2 regions of the Pantoea sp. USHLN298 genome follow, and region 2 is predicted to be linked to the other one. Evidence: predicted binding sites of a transcription regulator. Region 2 holds the regulator's gene; the other holds the start of a gene.
What was found. The regulator PhoB, encoded in region 2, activates phosphate uptake and scavenging genes when phosphate is short. The targets are predictions, from matches to a motif close to CTGTCATAAAACTGNCNNAT.
Positions count from the first base shown of each region.

Region 1: the regulator PhoB is predicted to act here: its motif matches at 1,708-1,727, upstream of ugpB (sn-glycerol-3-phosphate ABC transporter substrate-binding protein UgpB).

Region 1 covers NZ_JBBCRO010000007.1:143,048-147,467, forward strand. Annotated here, with positions in the region: gene ugpA (sn-glycerol-3-phosphate ABC transporter permease UgpA) at 1-240, opposite strand, end outside; gene ugpB (sn-glycerol-3-phosphate ABC transporter substrate-binding protein UgpB) at 298-1,614, opposite strand; gene livF (high-affinity branched-chain amino acid ABC transporter ATP-binding protein LivF) at 2,231-2,944, opposite strand; gene livG (high-affinity branched-chain amino acid ABC transporter ATP-binding protein LivG) at 2,946-3,713, opposite strand; gene WFK59_RS18660 (high-affinity branched-chain amino acid ABC transporter permease LivM) at 3,710-4,420, opposite strand, start outside.
Region 2 covers NZ_JBBCRO010000001.1:100,276-104,695, forward strand. Annotated here, with positions in the region: gene WFK59_RS00530 (AAA family ATPase) at 1-1,023, opposite strand, end outside; gene sbcD (exonuclease subunit SbcD) at 1,020-2,219, opposite strand; gene phoB (phosphate response regulator transcription factor PhoB) at 2,415-3,104, shown strand; gene phoR (phosphate regulon sensor histidine kinase PhoR) at 3,119-4,420, shown strand, end outside.

The DNA.
Region 1 (4,420 bases), on a different contig from region 2:
ACCGCTGAATTTGATGGTGGTCCAGAAGGAATCCAGATAGTAAGGATCGGCAAACAGCCGTTTAAAATTATCCAGCCCGACGAAGGTGCTGGAGATGCCAAAAGGATCGAGGCTTTGCAGCGAATACCATAAGGCTTCACCCGCAGGCCAGAGAAAGAAGATGGCGGTGATCAACAGTTGCGGCAGCACCAAAAGATAGGGCAACAGGCTGGTGCGAAAGACCGGACGAGATGAGGACATGGCGCACTCTGATTCAGAAAGAGAAAGGGCCAGCCTGGGCTGGCCCGGTGGAGCGGGTTACTTCACCTGCTGCTGGAAACGACGCAGCAGATCGTTGCCGCGTTTAACCGCATTATCCAGTGCGCTTTGCGGCGACTGTTTACCGGTCCAGACGCTCTCCAGCTCTTCATCCACCACGGTACGAATCTGCGGCATATTGCCGAGACGCATCCCTTTGGTGAACGGCAACGGCGGCTTGTTCAGCATCTGACGGGTGGCGATATCGGCTCCCGGATTTTTATCGTAGAAGCCCTGCTGTTTGCTCAGCTCATAGGCGGCGGTGGTAATCGGCAGATAGCCGGTTTTCTGATGCCATTCCGCAGCGATTTCCGGCTGGGCGAGGAACTGCATAAACTCAGCGACGCCTTTGTAGGTGGCTGCATCTTTGCCCTTCATCACCCACAGGCTGGCCCCGCCGATGATGGCGTTTTGTGGTGCTTCAGGAACGGTGTCGTCATACGGCATCATGCCCACGCCGAAGTTAAATTTGGCGTAATGACGGATATCCGCCAGCGAACCGGATGAGGCGGTGGTGATACCGCAATCGCCGTTGTAGAACTTGGCGGTGGACTCATCTTTACGACCAAAGTAGGTGAAGTCGCCCTTTTTATTCATCTCTTCCAGCATCTGGATGTGACGAACCTGCACCGGCTTATTGAACTCCAGCACCGCATCGCGACCATCAAATCCGTTGTTTTTGGTCGCCACCGGCAGCGCATGCCAGGCGCTGAAGTTTTCGATCTGAATCCAGCCCTGCCAGCCGCTGGCGTAACCACAGCTCATGCCCGCTTTACGCAGCGCCGCGGCATCTTTTGCCAGCTCCTGCCAGGTTTTCGGTGACTGATCCGGGTTAAGTCCTGCTTTTTTGAAGGCGTCTTTGTTGTAGTAAAGCACCGGCGTCGAACTGTTGAACGGTTGAGAGATCAGCTGACCTTTGCTGTCGCTGTAGTAGCCCGCCACCGTCGGTACAAACTGCTTTTCATCAAACGGAATACCGGCATCTTTAAACACCTGATGCACCGGCACAATCGCCTGTGAGGCCATCATGGTAGCGGTGCCGACTTCATACACCTGCAACACCGCGGGCGCTTTACCGGTGCGCACTGCCGCGATACCTGCCGCCAGGCTCTGCTCGTAGTTACCTTTGTAGGTCGGAACAATTTTGTAATCGGGATGGGCCTGGTTAAACCGTTGTGCCAGCGAATCCACTTCTTTGCCTAACTCGCCTTCCATAGAGTGCCAGAACGGGATCTCAGTGGCGGCCAGCGCCTGGCCGCTGAGCGTCAGGCCAAGCAGCGCGCTGATCAGGCTACGACGATAGGTAACGACGGACATAGAATTTTCCTGTGCAGGTAAATACGCGTGAAATCACGGATTTCTGTTTCGCGAAGTAACATGACACGGGGAAATGAAGGATTAATAACAGAAAGATGACAGCCGGGTGACAGACTGAATAGCGGAAAAGGCAGAGCGACTAACTGCAGCTGAGCTTGTTGACAAAGTCTCGCCTGGTCGCTGTAAGACTGAGCCCTGCACAGAGAACACGGTCAGATCGGAAAGACGCAAAATCCGTCATCCATGACATGCTCGGCCCGCGCCGTCCATGGCGCGGGACGCTTTCCTCCTCTGCCCGTGTTCCCTGTGCGTTGAGTTTGTTCGTTGCAGCCAAATTCACCCTGATTTGGGTTTTCAGCAATCTGAGCGGCTATACACCATTACAAAGTCGCGTTTATTTACATAAATTGTAACGGATACTGGCAATGACAGCACTTGTCCGTGCTTTTTAAGGGCAAACTCAAAGGCCGTCAGTGGCACCACCCATGCTCAAGGCCGTCGGCGGCGCAGGCAGTTCGGCACCGGCCAGCGCGCAGTAACCGGAGCGTATATATATACGTGAGGATTACGAGCACTGCCCGGTGTCGAAATGGCAAGTAAGCCAGGCCTCTGAATATTAAGCTCCGAGGTACGCGCTGCGGACGGCTTCGTTGGAAAGAAGTGCTGCGCCTGTGTCTTCCAGCACCACATGGCCGTTCTCCAGCACGTAACCCCGATCCGCCAGCTTCAGCGCCTGATTCGCGTTCTGCTCCACCAGGAAGATGGTCATCCCTTCGCTGCGTAACTGTTCGATGGTGTCGAAAATCTGCTGAATGATTATCGGTGCCAGACCCAGCGACGGCTCATCCAGCAGCAGCAGGCGCGGCTGACTCATCAGCGCCCGACCAATCGCCAGCATCTGCTGCTCACCGCCGGACATGGTGCCGGCCCGCTGGATTTTGCGCTCCTCCAGCCGCGGGAATAGCTGATAAACGCGCTTGATCCGTTCCAGATATTGCGGGCGGCTGGCAAAAAAGCCGCCCATCGCCAGATTCTCTTCCACCGTCATGCGCGCAAACACCCGACGACCTTCCGGTACGATGGCGATCGCTTCACGCATGATGCGCGCCGTCTGCCAGTCGGTAATGGTTTTCCCGTCAAAGGTGATGTTGCCGTGGGTAGCTCGCGGTTCGCCACACAGCGTGCCGAGCAGCGTGGTTTTCCCGGCGCCGTTGGCCCCAATCAGCGTGACGATTTCGCCCTGATTGATGTAGAGGCTGACATTATGCAGCGCCTGAATTTTGCCGTAATGGGCGCTCACGTTCTCAATGGTTAACATCGCATTTGCCATCTTACGCCTCTCCTAAATAGGCACGGATCACGTCCGGGTTATTACGAATCTCTTCCGGCGTACCGTTAGCCAATGGCGTTCCCTGATTAACCACGTAAATGCGATCAGAAATGCCCATCACCAGCTTCATATCGTGTTCAATCAACAGCACTGACACCTTGTGCTCACCGCGCAGTTCGGCGATCAGCTCATCCAGTTCGTGCGTCTCTTTGGGGTTAAGACCCGCCGCCGGTTCATCCAGCATCAGAATTTCCGGGCGCGTCACCATGCAGCGCGCAATCTCCAGACGGCGCTGCTGACCATAGGCCAGGTTTCCGGCCTGGCGGTTAGCCAGATCCAGCAGACCGACCCGCTCCAGCCAGTTGGCCGCACGATCCAGCGCCTCGCCTTCACTGCGACGAAACGCCGGCGTCTTGAGCAGGCCAGCAAACAACCCGCTTTTCAGATGCTGATGTTGCGCCACCAGCAAGTTTTCGATCACCGTCATTTCGCGGAACAGACGTACGTGCTGGAAAGTACGCACAATCCCCATCCGCGCAATCTTCTGGCCAGGCAATCCTTCCAGATGCTGCTCACGCAGTTTAATGCTGCCACCGGTTGGCTTGTAGAAGCCGGTCAGGCAGTTGAATACCGTGGTTTTCCCGGCACCGTTTGGCCCGATCAGCGAAACGATCTCCTGAGGATGCAGCGCCATCGAAACGTTGTTTACGGCTAACAGGCCGCCGAAGCGCATCATCAGGCCTTCAACGGCTAATAAAGGCTGACTCATGCCTGTTCTCCCTGTTTACCCTGTTTACCCTGTCTTAATTTCAGATGCGGACGCTTCATCGGCAACAGTCCCTGCGGACGCCAGATCATCATCAGCACCATTAATCCTCCCAGCACCAGCATGCTGTACTCGTTGAGGTCACGCATCAGTTCACGCGAAACCACCAGCAGAATGGCAGCCAGAATCACCGCAAACTGCGAGCCCATGCCGCCCAGCACCACAATCGCCAGCACAAACGCTGATTCGACAAAGGTAAAGGATTCCGGGCTGACAAAGCCCTGACGCGCGGCGAACAGGCTACCGGCAAAGCCGGCGAAGGCGGCGCTGATGGTAAAGGCCGTCAGTTTGATTCGGGTCGGGCTGAGGCCCAGTGAACGACAGGCGATCTCATCCTCGCGCAGCGCTTCCCAGGCACGGCCCAGCGGCATCCGCAGCAGCCGGTTGATCACGAACAGCGTCAGCACCACCAGCAGCAACGCCACCAGATACAGGAAGATAATCCGGTCGCTGGGATCGTACTTCAGGCCAAAGAAGTGGTGGAAAGTATCCCAGCCGCCTTCACGCGGCGTACGGCCAAATTCCAGACCAAAGAAGGTCGGTTTCGGGATCTGGCTGATGCCGTTCGGGCCGCCGGTCAGGGCGGTATTGTTGAGCAGCAGAATACGCACGATCTCACCGAAGCCCAGCGTCACAATCGCCAGATAGTC
Region 2 (4,420 bases):
AGCGGCGGCCTGCGCCGCGGCGGTAAGCTGCTGCTGGCGCTGTTGTTCAGTCTGCGCCCGCTGATGGGCCTCGGTGAGCTGCTGCTGGCGGCCGCGCACTTCATGCTGCTCCTGCGCCAGCTGGTCGCGCTGTTGCAGAGCTGGTCGCAGTTTTTCAGCCGGTTCGCTGCGCGCCAGTCGCTGCCGATCCGCTTCGGCGGCCTGTGCTGCTGCTTCAGCCTGCTGCAGAGCAGTGTTCGCCGTGGCGATCTCCTGCTCTAATTGCAGCGCCTGTTGCTGCCACTGCTGCTGCTGCTGAGCCTGCTGATAGTCGCGGCTCAGCGTCTTTTCCGCCTCGCTCAGCCGGGCGATCTGCTGTTGCAGCGCGGTGCGTGTTTCATCATCCAGCAGCGCCATCGCTCCCGCCCGGCTGCGCAACAGATCCAGCGCGGTCCTGGCCTCTTTATGACGTTCATAGATCGCCGTGGAGATCAGGCCGTAAATTTCGGTGCCGGTCAGCTCCTCCAGCAGTTCGGCACGTTCGCTGGCTTTGGCGTTGAGGAAAGCGGCGAACTGGCCCTGTGACAGCATCATAGAGCGGGTAAAGCGTTCAAAGTCGAGACCGGAGAGGGTCTCGATCAGCCTGAGCTTGTCGCCGACCTTGTCGGCGACAATGGTGTCATCGGCACAGCGCGCCAGCTCAACCCGTGGTGCCTGCAGTTTGCCGTCGGCGGTGCCGCGGGCGCGGTTCTGGCTCCAGAAGGCGCGCCAGGCTTCGCCTTTGATCTCAAATTCGACTTCGGCCAGACACTCGGCGCAGTCGCGGGTCATCAGCGCATTCTGACTCTGTGAAATGGCACCGAGGCGCGGCGTCTGGTGATAGAGCGCCAGACAAATAGCATCCAGCAGGGTGGTTTTGCCTGCGCCGGTTGCGCCGGTAATCGCGAACAGGCCGTTGCTGGCAAAGGGTTCGGCACGGAAATCGATAAACCATTCGCCGCGCAGTGCGTTGAGGTTTTTAAAGCGTAGCGTGAGGATCTTCATTGTGGCTCCCCGATATCGGCCAGCGTCTGGCGGAATAGCGTGGTCATCTGGTCGATCTGCTGCGGCTGCAGTTCGCTATCCAGCGCCAGCCGACGGGCAAACACCTCTTCCACTTTCAGCTCGCTCAGGGTTTCGTTATCCAGCCGCGCCAGGCTGTGCTGACGCTGCTCACGGCTGCGGCGTAACAGTAAGACTTCCACCGGCAGTTCTGCGGTCAGGGTTTCCACCTGTCGCTGCAGATCGCTGAGGTACTCCTGGGTCGTGACTTCGATATCCAGCCAGGTCGGCTTTTCCTGCGGCACGTCGCTGAATGCGCTGAGCTGCTGCGCAATCTGCGCCAGCGAGCCTTTCAGCACCTGCATTGGCTGCACCTGCGGCACCACCAGCGGGCTCACCGATTGCAGACCGCTGGCGGTAAATTCCAGCAGGAAGACGCTTTTTTCACTGCCCAGCTCATCAAAACTGAGCGGAATCGGCGAGCCGCTGTAGCGGATATGCTCACTGCCCGCTACCCGCTGAGCACGATGAATGTGGCCCAGCGCGATGTAATCAGCGTCCGGAAAGGCGGAGGCCGGAAAGGCGTCCAGCGTGCCGATATAGATGTCACGCACCGAGTCGCTCTGGCTGACGCCGACGGTGGTGAGATGGCCGGTCGCCACGATCGGCAGTGCCGGCTCCAGCGCCCGTGCGGCGGCAACGCGCTGCTGATAGTGGTGAGCAATCGCCTCCAGCAGCGACGTCTGCTTGTCACGTCCGGACTGACCGGCGCGGCTGCGCAGGATGTCGCGCGGTCGCAGGTAAGGAATGGCGCACAGCCGCACGCCCGGTTCGCCCTGACGGGTAGTGAGCACCATCACGTCACTCTCCGCCTGCGGCGTGGCGATCACCCGGGTATTCAGACAGGCGAGCAGCTCGCGCGACTCATTGAGCGTCGCCACCGAGTCGTGATTACCCGCCAGCACAATCAGCTGGCAGCCGCTGGGTTGCAGCGCCACCACAAAGCGGTTGAACATTTCGCGCGCGTAGCTGGGCGGGGTGCCGGTATCGAACAGATCGCCGGCGACGATTAACGCATCCACCTGATGCTGTTCAATCTGGATCAACAGCCAGTCGAGAAACGCCTGATGTTCCGCCGCCCGACTTTTGTTGTAAAAGAACTGCCCCAGATGCCAGTCCGCAGTATGAATGATGCGCATAAGAGTCCCTGCCGTTGTGATTCGCCCGGCGATTATACTGGCTCTGCGGCCAAAGCAAAAAATTGTCGCTGCGCTGTCATAAATGATTACCAACGGGGTTACAGGCGGGTTATGTTTTTCATAAAAGTGTCACAAATCTGACGCATAATGGCGCCGCGAATCTCAGTGACAGCCGTCATATCAGCAGGAGTAATAATGGCTAAGCGCATTTTGGTTGTGGAAGATGAAGCCCCAATCCGTGAAATGTTGTGTTTTGTTCTGGAGCAGAACGACTATCAGCCAATCGAGGCGGAAGATTATGACAGCGCAGTGGGTAAGCTGATTGAACCCTGGCCCGATCTGATCCTGCTGGACTGGATGTTACCTGGCGGCAGCGGCATTCAGTTTATCAAACACCTGAAACGCGAAGCGATGACCCGTGATATCCCGGTGATGATGCTGACCGCCCGCGGTGAAGAGGAAGACCGGGTGCGCGGGCTGGAAGTCGGTGCTGACGATTACATCACCAAGCCTTTTTCGCCGAAAGAGCTGATGGCGCGCATCAAAGCGGTCATGCGCCGTATCTCTCCGATGGCGGTGGAAGAGGTGATTGAGATGCAGGGGCTGAGTCTGGACCCCTCCTCGCATCGGGTGATGTCGGAAACCACGCCGCTGGAAATGGGACCGACCGAATACAAACTGCTGCACTTCTTTATGACGCACCCGGAGCGGGTCTACAGCCGCGAACAGTTGCTGAACCACGTCTGGGGCACCAATGTGTATGTTGAAGATCGCACCGTCGATGTTCACATTCGCCGTTTACGTAAAGCGCTGGAAGTCTCCGGCCACGATCGCATGGTACAAACCGTCCGTGGAACAGGGTATCGTTTCTCTGCCCGCTACTAAACGGAGTTTTCACCGTGCTGGAACGCCTCTCCTGGAAGAGATTACTGTCAGAACTGCTGCTGGCCTGTTTGCCTGCGTTGCTGCTCGGTCTGCTGTTCGGCTATCTGCCGTGGTGGCTGCTGCTGAGCGTGCTGGCGGTGCTGCTGTGGCATTTTCACAACCTGATGCGGCTGTCGCACTGGTTGTGGCTCGATCGTACCATGACGCCGCCTGCCGGACGCGCCAGCTGGGAACCGCTGTTTTACGGGCTTTATCAGATGCAGTTACGCAACCGGCGGCGGCGGCGTGAGCTCGGCAACCTGATTAAACGCTTTCGCAGCGGCGCCGAGTCGCTGCCGGATGCGGTGATCCTCACCACCGAAGAGGGCACCATCTTCTGGTGCAACGGGCTGGCGCAACAGCATCTCGGGCTACGCTGGCCGGAAGATAATGGCCAGAACATCCTTAACCTGCTGCGTTACCCGGAGTTCTCGCGCTATATCCGCCAGCGTGATTTCGATAAGCCGTTAACGCTGGTGCTGAATAACCAGTATCACATGGAGTTTCGCGTCATGCCCTACAGCGAAGGGCAGTGGCTGCTGGTGGCGCGCGACGTGACGCAGATGCATCAGCTGGAAGGCGCGCGGCGTAATTTCTTTGCCAACGTCAGCCATGAGCTGCGGACTCCGCTGACGGTGCTGCAGGGCTATCTGGAGATGATGAACGACTCGGTGATGAACGAGCGTTCGCGCGGCAAAGCGCTGCACACCATGTCGGAGCAGACGCGCCGCATGGACAGCCTGGTCAAACAGCTGCTGACGCTGTCGCGAATTGAAGCCGCACCGGCGATCGACCTGAAAGAGAAGGTTGACGTGCCGGTGATGCTGAAGCTGCTGCAGCATGAGGCCGCGACCCTGAGCAACGGGCGGCACGACCTCCATTTCCATACCGACCCGCATCTGAAAGTGTTCGGCAACGATGAGCAGCTGCGCAGTGCTATCTCCAATCTGGTCTACAACGCGGTGAACCACACGCCAGACGGTACCCGCATCGATATCAGCTGGCTGCGCAGCAAGCAGGGCGCCACCTTCCGGGTCTGCGACAATGGACCGGGCATCGCCGCGGAACATATTCCCCGTCTCACCGAGCGCTTCTACCGGGTCGATAAAGCGCGATCGCGCGCCACCGGCGGCAGCGGGCTGGGGCTGGCGATCGTGAAACATGCCCTGAGCCACCATAATGCGCGGCTGGATATCACCAGCGTGCCGCATCAGGAGACCTGTTTTACCTTTACCCTGCCAGCAAGGTTGATTGTCAGCGGTGGGATGCAGGAGAAT